DNA from 3 places in the Anaerobutyricum hallii genome. Region 2 is predicted to be linked to each of the others. Evidence: predicted binding sites of a transcription regulator. Region 2 holds the regulator's gene; each other region holds the start of a gene.

Region 1 (4,302 bases), 770 kb from region 2:
AAGTGATATGGCTCTACCGCTTCTACTATGCTTACAAGTAAGCCCTGGGAATCTCTTAAGCCGATCTGGCAGACGGTACTTCCGATACAGGATACCGAAGTTTCAAACAGATTCTTCGCACCATCTGCTGTTATCTTATGTATTCTTTCTGCCTGCTCTTCCTCTAGATTAATAATATATAAGGTCTCATCGGGTGCGACACGAACTTCTGCATTCGCTACATCTTTAATTACGGCATAGATTTCCCAAAACTTCTGTGCCGGAACCATTCCACCGATTGGATGATAGGCAACTGCATAACGTCCTGCTTGTTTCTGTGCGATCACACGCTCTGATGCGCTTTCTGTCTGCGGATAGGCTATTACATTTTTATTGTCATTGCCTGCTTCTTTGGCATCGTCTCCTTGCTTTGACAGTACCTGCGTTTCTTTTATAAGAAGAGCGTCTTTTACCTCTGCTTTTACTTCCATAAGCTTTTCCTGATAGGCTTTTTTATAGCCTTCTATGCCTAATGTTTCCTGCATATATCTTGTTCTTGACTTTGCACGGCTTTCATAATTACCGTAAGTTGTAAACGTACGGACCATCGCCTCTACATAATAAAGAACTTCTTCCGGTTTCACATCTTCTGCTACTTTTACCCCCATCTTGTAGTTATTTCCAAGCCCACCGGCACTATATACATCAAAGCGACCGTTTTCCTTTGCCACAAAGCCAAGATCACGGAATGTCGCATGGGTTACATTTGCCGGAGAATTTGAAAATCCTACCTTTAACTTTCTCGGAAGCTTGACTGTTTTAATGATTCCCATCAGATAGTCTCCGGCTCTTTCCGCATAAGGAAGCACATCAAAATACTCGCCCTGTTCTACACCGGATAGCGGGGATACCGTTACATTTCTTGGGAAATCTCCGCCACCACCACGGGTAACGATGCCGACTTCCATCGCCTGTTCCATAATGTCACAGACTGCCTTCATGCCAAGATCATGGAACTGCACAGTCTGACAGGTCGTAAGATGCACTCTTCTAACATCATAAGCAGCAATCGCATCAACTAAAAACTTTAACTTCTCCTTTGTAATTCTTCCGCCCGGCATACGAAGACGAAGCATACTCGCCTCTGCGCCCCTTTGTGCGTAACTGCCAAATCCACCGGAAAAGCCTTTATAATCCTTTACGCTGACTTCCTTCGCATAAAACTTCTCTGTCATCTCTCTAAAATCTTTTAAGTCTTCCTTAAATTCTGTCATTAAACTCTGATTCATTCCTCTTCTCGCTTTCTATTTAAATATTATTTTAAGTATTATCTTAAGTATTGTTACTAGTGGATAAATTATAACACGCTGCAATATAAATTTCCAATAGTACATCTAAAACCATGGAGGAAAAGTATGTAAAGCTATGGCAGATATGTTACAAACAGGAGCGTAATGATATAAAACCGCAGAGTTGTTAGCACTCTTTTTAGTTGAGTGCTAATTTTTCCTTGACATTCCTGTTTCGTGGTATTAGTATAAGAATGGTATTGATAAAAATACAAAGACGATGTTTTAATTTTATATAATTAATTTTTAAGGAGATGTTTATTATGGCTAAACAGGGAAGTTTATCAATTAACAGTGAAAATATTTTTCCTATTATAAAGAAGTGGCTCTATTCTGACCACGATATTTTTATCCGTGAATTAGTGAGTAACGGATGTGATGCGGTTACGAAGCTTAAGAAGCTTGCTGTTATGGGTGAGTTTGAAGAGGCGGATGATGAGAAGTATAAGGTAGAGGTTCGTATTAATCCTACCGATAAGACGCTTACTTTTATCGATAATGGTATCGGTATGACAGAAGAGGAAGTCGATGAATACATTAACCAGATTGCTTTTTCCGGTGCTGCTGCTTTTATGGAACAGTATAAAGATAAGGCGAGCGATGAGCAGATTATCGGTCACTTCGGTCTTGGTTTCTACTCTGCATTTATGGTTGCTGATAAGGTTACTATCGATACTCTTTCTTATAAAGAAGGTGCTGCACCGGTTCACTGGGAATGTGACGGCGGCACAGAGTTTGATATGGAAGAGGGCGACAAGACAGAACGTGGTACCGTAATCACACTGTATCTGAATGATGACAGTTATGAATTCTGTAACGAGTTCCGTTGCCGTGAAGTTCTTGATAAGTACTGCTCTTTCATGCCAGTTGAGATTTACTTTGTTAATGAGGAAGAAGAAGAGAAGAAGGCAGAGGAAGCTGCGAAGAAGTCCGCTGAAGAAAAGGTTATCGATGTAGAAGCAAAAGATGCGGATTCTAAAGATGCTGACCCCGAAGAAGACGGTGATTCCGAAGTAACTCTTGAGGAAGACGAGGAAGAGGATACTCCTAAGCCAATCAACCAGATTCATCCATTATGGACTAAACATCCTAATGACTGTACCGATGAAGAATATAAAGAATTTTATCGTGATGTTTTCCACGATTATAAGGAGCCTTTATTCTGGATTCATCTGAATATGGACTATCCATTTAACTTAAAAGGTATTCTTTATTTCCCTAAGATCAATACAAAGTATGATACGATCGAGGGAAAAATCAAGTTATATAACAATCAGGTATTTATCGCAGATAACATTAAGGAAGTAATTCCTGAGTACCTCTTATTATTAAAAGGATGTATTGACTGTCCTGACCTTCCACTGAATGTATCAAGAAGTGCATTACAGAATGACGGATTTGTTAAGAAGATTTCTAATTATATTACAAAGAAAGTGGCAGAAAAGCTTTCCGGTATGTGTAAGACAGACCGTGAGAATTATGAGAAATACTGGGATGATATCAGCCCATTCATTAAGTTTGGTTGCATCCGTGATGAGAAGTTCAATGATAAGATGAAGGATTACATCATCTTTAAGAACATGGAAGGCAAATATGTTACTCTTCCAGACTATCTTGAAGCTGGTAAAGAAAAATACGAGAATAACGTCTTCTATATCACAGATGAGGTTGCACAGTCTCAGTACATTAATATGTTTAAAGAGCAGGAAATGGATGCTATTTATCTGACTCACCAGATTGATACAACATTTATCACTCATTTAGAGCAGAGAAATCCTGAAGTGAAATTCCTCCGTATCGACTCTGAACTTACGGATAACTTCAAGGAAGCCATCGATGAGAATGAAGAAAAAGAACTTACTGAAAAGCTTTCTGAGAAGTTTAAAAAGGCAACCGGTGTTGAAAACCTGATTGTAAAAGTTGAAAAACTGAAAAATGCGGACACACCTTCCATGATCACTGTTTCCGAGCAGACAAGACGTATGTCTGAAATGATGGAAATGTACGGAATGAGCAATAGTTCTACCGGACTTGGTGCCGAAGGCGAGACTCTTGTTCTTAACATGAACAATGACCTTGTACAGTATGTTTTAAATAATGATGAAAGCGAAAATACTACAACGATCTGCCAGCAGCTTTATGACCTTGCCCGCCTGGCAAACCATCCATTAAAGCCGGAAGAAATGACTGCGTTCGTAGCACGTTCCAATAAGATACTTGCCATTTTAACAAAATAATACTTTTTTGCCTTTTGTTTTCATTGATAAGCAAACCAATCTTCTTATCTATATTTATATATATCTTTATATATTTTTTTACATTTATTTTACGTTTATTTCTCTAAAGTTTGCTAGAGAAATAAAGTCAGATGGCGTATACTAAAAGTGTATGTGTAGTGACAAGTCTTCTGCACATACACTTTATGTACAATATATCTTATATAAAAGAAAAGAAGGAAGGAGATTCATTGAAAAGAAGGAAGGTAAAATCTATAAAACAACTGGGGAATACGGGTACACAGTTAGAAAAAGAAGTCGCTGCGATGGAAGAATCTATGAAGCAGCATAACATAGATGAAAATTGTCAGAAACTTATTGATGGGCTGATGCCGCAGATTAAAGATATGGAACAAACACTTTACGGTACTTATCACAGAAATATTATTGAATATTCCACCAGCCGTATTAAAACTCCGGAAAGTATTGTGGAAAAGCTCCATCGTAAAAATCGGGAAGTTTCTCTTACTAAGGCATTAGATACGCTTCGTGACCTTGCCGGTGTCCGCATCATCTGTTCTTTTCAGGATGATGTCTATCGGGTAGCTGGAGCAATTAAAAAGCTTCCCGGCTATGAGCTTGTGAAGGAGAAGAATTATATTACAAAGCCAAAGTCTAGCGGCTACCGTAGTATTCACCTTATTTTAAGACCGACAAAAACAACGTCGAACATTAAGTGCATTGAAGTTCAGGTTCGT
Region 2 (4,302 bases):
ACATCAAATGTACCACCACCTAAGTCATATACCATGATCTTCTGCTCATTCTCGTTATCAAGGCCATAAGAAAGAGCTGCTGCTGTAGGCTCGTTAATGATACGCTTTACATCAAGGCCTGCAATCTTACCTGCATCTTTTGTTGCCTGTCTCTGAGCATCGTTGAAGTATGCAGGAACAGTGATAACTGCTTCTGTTACCTTTTCTCCTAAGTAATTCTCTGCATCAGATTTTAACTTCTGTAAAATCATTGCGGAAATCTCCTGTGGAGAATACTTTTTATCATCAATTGTTACTTTATAATCTGTACCCATTTCACGTTTGATTGATGAAATAGTCTTGTCAGCATTTGTTACTGCCTGACGCTTTGCCGGCTCACCGACAACTCTTTCACCAGTTTTTGTGAAAGCTACTACGGAAGGAGTTGTTCTCATTCCTTCTGCATTTGTGATAACAACAGGTTTTCCACCTTCCATTACTGCTACACATGAGTTTGTTGTACCTAAATCAATACCGATTATTTTACCCATAATTATTTCCTCCTGTATTCTGTCAAATTCATATATCTAAAATATGACTAATTAACTACTTTTACCATGCTGTGACGAAGAACTCCATCTTTGTACATATATCCTTTCTGGAACTCTTCAGATACAAGGTTCTCACCCATCTCTTCATTCTCTTCATGCATAACTGCATTATGAAAATCTGGATTAAATTCCTTTCCTACAGCATCCATCGGTTTTACACCGATTTCTTCAAGTACGGTAATCATCTGCTGATAAATCTTGATAAATCCCTGAGCAAATGCCCCTTCCTTCTCTTCTTCTGAAAGAGCATCCAAACCTCTTTCAAAATTATCAACAACCGGAAGTAACTTTGCAAGAACCTCTTTCGCTCCTACATCATACATATGGCTCTGCTCTTTTGCATTTCTCTTTCTGGCATTCTCAAATTCTGCCATCAGACGCTGATATTTATCTGTCATCTCTGCTGCCTTTTCTTCACTCTTTTTTAATTCAATTTCAAGAGCGGCTGCAGACTTCTTTTTCTTTTTCGTCTTGGTTTCTTTTGTCTCTTTGGCTTCCGTTCCGTCCTCCGTCGTTGTTTCTTCCGGAGTCTCTCCCTTCGCCTCTTCTACGATACTTTCGTCGGATACTTTTTTTTCTTCTTCCACTTAAGTACCACCTTTCTATGATTTATTATTAAAAATCTCATCTAAATCATCGGTTAGATTTCTGAGAGTATTTACAACCTTTCGGTAATCCATTCGTTTCGGTCCGATAATTCCGACCGTTCCTGTTCCGCCTTCCTTCAATTCATAAGTGGCAGTTACGATACTGCAATCCCTTAAAGACTGTACCTGCGTCTCGTTACCGATATAAACCTGTATGCCATGTTTTTCTTCCTGATTCACTGTATCATCCACAAGCTTTACAAGCTGCTTCTTCTCCACTAATGTATCAAGAAGTGCTGTTGTATGCTCAGGATTAACAAGCTCAGGATACTTAAGCATATTCGTTGCTCCGCTGGTATAAATCTCCATGTTGTCTGCTTCGTGAATTGCCTCTACAATTCCACTGAAAACTCCTTCTAAAATATCTGCATGCATCCCTGCCTGCACCTTCATCATATGAACTAACTCGATATTAATATCATTCAGTGTCAGTCCTTGAAGAAAAGAGTTCAACAAAATATTAAGTTTTAAAATCTCGTCATTTCCAAGTGGTTCATCCATATTCATGAGTACGTTCTTTACCGTATCATTCCCAACTACGATTACTACCAAAAGCCTCTGTGTATCCACCATAGAAAGCTGAATAAACTTAAGCTTCGATTCCTTAATCTGTGGTGTGGAAATCAATGTAGCGTAGTTCGTGTTCGCTGCAAGTAAATCTGCAACGTTCTTCAGAACCTCTTCCATGCGATCCATCTTATTAATCAGATCCTGATGTTCCTTCTCCCTCTCGGTTTCCCTGATTCGAATCTCATCATTCTCTTCCATCAGACAGTTCACATAATAACGATATCCTAAATCTGAAGGAATCCTTCCGGCAGAAGTATGTGGCTGGAGGATATATCCAAGTTCTTCGAGATCCGCCATCTCATTACGAATCGTTGCTGAACTCAAATGTAAATCAGAATCTTTGGCAATCGTTCTGCTTCCTACCGGATCTCCGGTCTCTAAGTAAGTAGAAATAATTGCTTTTAAAATTTTCATCTTACGTTCATCCAGTTCCATCTCTTACTCCCTTCCTTCTTAGTTATTAGCACTCATCATTATCGAGTGCTAATATCTACATTCATTAAGTTATCACTATCTGCAATCCTTGTCAAGTATATTTTCGATTTTTTTCTTAAAATCTTTTTACAACATAAAATCACAGAAAATATAATCGCTCACATCGATTCCTGCATCTGTAAGACGAAGCATTTCCCCATTTTTTATCCATTCAAGCAGATCAATCTTTTCATATTTAGATATCACTTCTCCGTACACGTCCATGATATTTTTATGAAAACACTCCCTGAACTCTTTTTTAGAAATGCCAGCTCGTTTGCGCAGCCCTAAAAACATAAATTCTTCTATTTTATCTTTTTGGCTTAATACAGTATAATCTTCCCTCATCATAAAAGGAACATACGGCTCTTTTTTATAATGTTCCAAGTTTCTCTCATTTGAAAAACGAGTTCCTTCAAAATAAGAAGATGCGCCAAGCCCAAAGCCAATATATGGAACCCCGCTCCAATATCCAAGATTATGAATACATTCCTTTCCTTTTAATGCATAATTAGAAATTTCATATCTGTCATATCCGTTTTCTGCAAGAATCTCCTTTGTAAACTGATACATTTCGCGGTCTGCTTCTTCATTCGGAATCTTTTTATGAATCTCTTCTGATTCGTAAAAAGGGGTTCCTTCTTCTAAAATAAGACTGTATGCAGAAATATGCTCCGGTCGCAATGCCATTACTTTTTCAAGCGTTTTCTTATAGATACTCATCGTCTGGCCCGGAAGACCACTCATCAGATCAATATTAATATTTTCAAATCCAGCCTTTCTAGCCAGCTCATAATTTTTCAAAAACTCTTCCCATGTATGAATTCTTCCTAATAAATACAGGCAGGAATTATCTGCACTTTGCAATCCCATACTCAGACGGTTTATACCAGCATCTTTATATGCAGAAAGATTTTTCTTTGTAAGAGTTCCCGGATTCGCCTCCATTGTAATCTCTGCTTCCTCTTTTATAAGAAAATATTTCTGAACCACCTGCATAATATTCTTTATCTGATTGCCAGAAAGAAGAGATGGGGTACCTCCTCCTATAAAAATACTTCTTACCTGATAAGTATCTTTATTATTTAAAATATCATTTAAAACTATACCTGTCTTCTCTATCTCTTTTACCAAACATCGAACATACTCTTCCCTGTCTTCTGCACTTGAAGGAAAAGAAAGAAAATCACAGTAGTTACACTTCTTTATACAAAATGGAATATGGATATATAATTCCAAGTCTTTTCGATTCTCACATATCTCACACATTGCACCCATAAATGATCCTTTCCTTTTAAATTTAAAAACGTTATCTCAGTATAACATATTTCAAAAAAAAATTCATTTTACGCTTGACAAACTGCTCGAAAATCAATAGAATATAGAAGTATGTTTACATTAGATTGTCCGTGTCCGAAATAATGCAAAACAATATAAACATAATAATAATTATAAGTAATAATATTTGGAGGTGTACAGATTGGCTAACATCAAATCTGCAAAAAAAAGAATTTTAGTTATCGAAACAAAGACATTAAGGAACAAATCTATTAAATCTAAAGTAAAAACTTGTATTAAGAACGTAGAAGTTGCTGTAGCAAAAGGTGACAAAGAAGCTGCACAGGCTGCTTTAACAGTTGCTATTTCTGAAATCAACAAAGCTACTTCTAAAGGAATTTTCCACAAGAATACAGCAGCAAGAAAAGTTTCCCGTCTTACAAAAGCGGTTAACGGAATTGCTTAATTAAAATAAAACATTTATCTCCGAAAAGAGCGGCTGCTTTTCGGAGATTTTTTTATCTCAGTCGAGAAGACTCCCACCTCTTTCAGGTGGTGAGTGACGGCTGCTCGACTTGAATTTATCTTGTTATTTTGCCAAATTGTATGATATTAGGGCAAAAGTAATTTGCAAATCAGAGCTTCTACTCCAATCTGATCTCCTATTTTTCCGGTTTTAATGTCTTCTTCTATCTGAATACATTCCTCGATACATCTTTCTAATGTTTTTTCTCCATAACCTC
Region 3 (4,302 bases), 110 kb from region 2:
ATGTGTTTAAACATTCTCACACATGACAATCTTTACATATACGATACTGTACTTTTTAATTTCTTATATTAATCAAATATTAATCAATTATCAAGATATTTGAATCAAAAGATATTGATTACATCATTCCCATTCCGCCTGCTGGCATTGCTGGAGCTGGTGCATCTTCTTTAATGTCTGCTACTACAGATTCTGTTGTCAGTAAAGTAGAAGCTACGCTTGTTGCGTTCTGTAATGCACTTCTTGTTACCTTTGCAGGATCAATGATTCCAGATTCAACCATATTTACATATGTTTCTGTTAATGCATCAAATCCCATTCCTACTTCGCTTTCTGCTACTTTGTTAATGATAACAGATCCTTCAAGCCCTGCATTCGCTGCAATGTGATATAAAGGAGCTTCTAACGCTTTCAGCACGATTTCGGCACCTGTCTTTTCATCACCAGAAAGTTCTTTAGCCATTTCTTTCACTGCTTTTGCTGCATGGATGTAAGCAGATCCACCACCTGCGATGATACCTTCTTCCACTGCTGCTCTTGTTGCTGCTAAAGCATCTTCCAGACGAAGTTTTGCTTCTTTCATTTCTGTTTCTGTTGCGGCACCAACACGAATAACTGCAACACCACCAGATAATTTAGCTAATCTTTCCTGTAATTTTTCTTTATCAAACTCAGATGTTGTCTCTTCAATCTGGGACTTAATCTGACCTACTCTTGCTTTGATCGCATCTTTATCTCCAGCACCATCAACGATTACTGTATTCTCTTTTTCAACTTTAACAGATTTTGCACGACCAAGCATATCAATTGTTGCATCTTTCAGTTCGATACCAACTTCTTCAGAAACAACTGTACCACCTGTTAAGATAGCGATATCTTCAAGCATTGCTTTTCTTCTGTCACCATATCCAGGAGCTTTCACACCAACAACAGAGAATGTTCCTCTTAATTTGTTAACGATTAATGTTGTTAATGCTTCTCCTTCAATATCCTCAGCGATAATTAATAATTTAGAACCGCTCTGTACAATCTGCTCTAATAATGGAAGGATTTCCTGAATATTAGCAATCTTCTTATCTGTAATCAGAATATATGGATCATCTAATTCTGCAACCATTTTTTCCATGTCTGTTGCCATATAAGCTGAAATATATCCACGATCGAACTGCATACCTTCTACAAGGTCAAGTTCTGTTTTCATTGTCTTAGACTCTTCGATCGTAATAACGCCATCCTGAGAAACTTTCTCCATAGCGTCTGCTACTAACTGGCCAACTTCTTCATCAGCGGCAGAGATTGATGCAACTTTGGCAATCTGTTCTTTGCCTCCAACCTGCTCGCTCATCTTTTCGATAGCTTCTACTGCTGCATTTGTTGCTTTCTTCATACCTTTTCTTAAGATAATAGGATTTGCACCTGCTGCTAAGTTCTTCATACCTGCATTGATCATTGCCTGTGCTAAAACAGTAGCTGTTGTAGTACCGTCACCTGCAACATCGTTTGTCTTTGTTGCAACTTCTTTTACAATCTGAGCACCCATATTTTCAAATGCATCTTCTAATTCAATATCTTTTGCGATCGTAACACCATCATTTGTAATTAAAGGAGCGCCAAAGCTCTTATCAAGAACTACGTTACGTCCTTTTGGTCCAAGTGTTACTCTTACAGTATCTGCTAACTGGTTTACGCCTGCTTCTAATGCTTTTCTGGCTTCTACGCCATATTTAATCTCTTTAGCCATAATAAAGATTCCTCCTGTTATATAAAATATATTAACCAAAAATTATGGATGATTATCTGATATAAATCAAAATAAATATATGTTACCTATTATTCTACGATTGCAAGAATATCACTCTGTTTTACGATGATATATTCTTCCTCTTCCATTTTAACATTCGTTCCTGCATATTTAGAATAAATTACTTTCTGTCCAACGGTTACTTCCATCTTAACATCATCTGTTCCAGGACCTACAGCTACTACTTCTGCTTCCTGTGGTTTTTCCTGTGCGGAGCTAGTAAGAATAATACCAGTCTTTGTTTTTGTTTCTGCCTCCAGCTGTTTTAATACAACTCTGTCTGCTAATGGTACTAACTTCATAATATAATGCCTCCTAATTAAAATTAATTGTAAATCTGTTATCTTTCTTATTTTTATATTGTTAGCACTCATTACGTTTGAGTGCTAATCGCTAATACCTATAATATGTTTTTTCTTTTATAATTGCAAGTTTAAAAATTCTTTATTTCTTGGTAATTTGTTTTATATCTATATTTATCTCTTTTTTCCTCTTATTTTCTGATTATATCTCTTTTTTCTTTAGTTTTTCTCTTTTCAGTATGTTTCTTCTCAAGATTCTTCATTCGAAACCGCCCATTTTCATAAATACCGGTAATCTGCTTATATCCTCTTTTTGTTTTTATAATGTCTCCCACCTTAGCATCTGGAGGTAATTGAAACTTTCCGTACACTCTTCGAATTCTGTTTCGGTTCTTTTTTCTCCCATATATCTTATGCGGAACACTATACATTCTTTCCATAGCCAAAGGAGGCTCCTCTCCTTTTCTATCATATTCCTCTGCATTCACTACCATGGAACACAATAGAATTCCTATAAGTACTCCAAACCCCAGTATTCTTATCTTCATCGTTCTCCTCCCCAGCGCAATCAAGTCATTCCATCATCGCAATTATCTCAATGATCTCAATCATCTGTACCTTATTTTACTTTATATATAGACGCAGTTTTTATATAAAATGTTTCATCTTTTTGTAAAAAAGAAAAAGTGCACTATCTATATAGCACACTTTATCATTTCTTTTATTTAATTACAAACTGTTATCTTTCTTCGTTTTTTCTATTATAACTTCAGGAATCACTCTTTATCGCTTTAATCTGTGAGAGCAGTTCCTGCTCATCCACATCCGTAATCGCATCATCACCCGTCAGCGCCGCAATAAAATGGCTGATCTTTCCATCGTATGACTCTTTAAGAATCGCCCTTGCTTTATTCTGCTTAAACTGCGCCTTTGTTATCTTCATCTGATAACAGGTCTTTGTTCCTTCTTTTTCTTTCTTTAACAGTCCCTTTTCAATGAGACGGCTTAAAAAAGTATTCAATGTCTGTTTCTTCCAGTTTTTATCCAGATTCTCATTAAAATACTTCATCAATTCCCCAAAAGTATACTTATCCCCCATTCCCCAGAAATACTCCATTATCTCGTATTCTGTTTTACTCAAGTGACTACTCATATACTTCATCCTCCTGTGTACTTGCTTTGCATTTTATAATATATAGACTATACTATGGCTTAATTATTTTTGCAAGCACTTTCTATATTTCTTTCATTGACATTAGTTAGGGTTAAAAGGTATCTTGACATTTTTTTTAATATATTATACTGTACTCTCAGATTTTTTTGATTTTTATTTATAATAAACGAAAGGATTTTTTATGAAAAAAATAGGTCGTTACCATAATGATTACAGTCCAAGATATACAGAAGCATTTGATATTTACGAGAAAGCAAAAAATCATGTAAAAGCTCAAAAAAAGAAAGAAAGATTACGCTCTCTTTCGATTATTGAACAAGAACATGGCAACAGAAGCTGCGATGATAATTCCGTATCCGACAAAGCTCCACAAATCAGGAATCTGTCTAAGGAACAGAAAACCAAGGATTGTGGAGAAAATAATCTGTGAATAATCATAGATTGAAATCTCGCCTGCCGGTGCGCAGGTATATGCTGCAGTAATAGTAAACTGTCCTCCACTTGCAAATAATCCGGCAAGGAGCAGACAGCCAAACTGAGCAAGTGTCATTGGATGAAAGTCAAATATAAGATATGGCAATGTCACTATACAGGAGAATGCGGAGAAAAAGAGGACGATAAACGGACCTTTCACACCGTTTGTTCCAAGGATTCGAACATACGTATATGCGATTCCTGCTCCCATTCCACCAAGAAGTCCAATAAAAGCCGGGAGTGCAGTTACTGAGGCAAAACCTGGTTTAATAACAAATAAACTTCCGATAAAAGCGATACATACACAACTTGCCGCAAATGGATGTATTTTTTCTTTTAAAAGCAGAAATGAAAACAAAATGGCAAAGAACGGAGATAGTTTATTTAAAATAGATGCATCTGCAAGCATCAGATGATCGATCGCATAGTAATTACATAAAATACCAAGCGTACCACAGATTGAACGCATCAACAGATTTTTAAGCTGTCCTTTTGGTATATGCACTGGTGTATGCGATTTTTTCAAAGCAATAAGCGCAAAAAATACTGCA

Evidence for each region. The regulator HrcA, encoded in region 2, represses chaperone genes, less so after heat shock. The targets are predictions, from matches to a motif close to TGTTAGCACTCNNNNNNNNNGAGTGCTAACA.
Region 1: the regulator HrcA is predicted to act here: its motif matches at 1,454-1,484, upstream of htpG (molecular chaperone HtpG).
Region 3: the regulator HrcA is predicted to act here: its motif matches at 2,163-2,193, upstream of EHLA_RS09525 (co-chaperone GroES).

Annotation. Positions count from the first base shown of each region.
Region 1 covers NZ_LT907978.1:2,747,261-2,751,562, forward strand. The annotation lists gene EHLA_RS12450 (nitrite/sulfite reductase) at 1-1,268, opposite strand, end outside; gene htpG (molecular chaperone HtpG) at 1,592-3,565, shown strand; gene EHLA_RS12460 (GTP pyrophosphokinase) at 3,796-4,302, shown strand, end outside.
Region 2 covers NZ_LT907978.1:1,974,319-1,978,620, forward strand. The annotation lists gene dnaK (molecular chaperone DnaK) at 1-530, opposite strand, end outside; gene grpE (nucleotide exchange factor GrpE) at 578-1,177, opposite strand; gene hrcA (heat-inducible transcriptional repressor HrcA) at 1,193-2,242, opposite strand; gene hemW (radical SAM family heme chaperone HemW) at 2,369-3,559, opposite strand; gene rpsT (30S ribosomal protein S20) at 3,762-4,025, shown strand; gene holA (DNA polymerase III subunit delta) at 4,172-4,302, opposite strand, start outside.
Region 3 covers NZ_LT907978.1:2,085,678-2,089,979, forward strand. The annotation lists gene groL (chaperonin GroEL) at 119-1,741, opposite strand; gene EHLA_RS09525 (co-chaperone GroES) at 1,831-2,103, opposite strand; gene EHLA_RS09530 (hypothetical protein) at 2,295-2,651, opposite strand; gene EHLA_RS09535 (BlaI/MecI/CopY family transcriptional regulator) at 2,873-3,256, opposite strand; gene EHLA_RS09540 (DMT family transporter) at 3,570-4,302, opposite strand, start outside.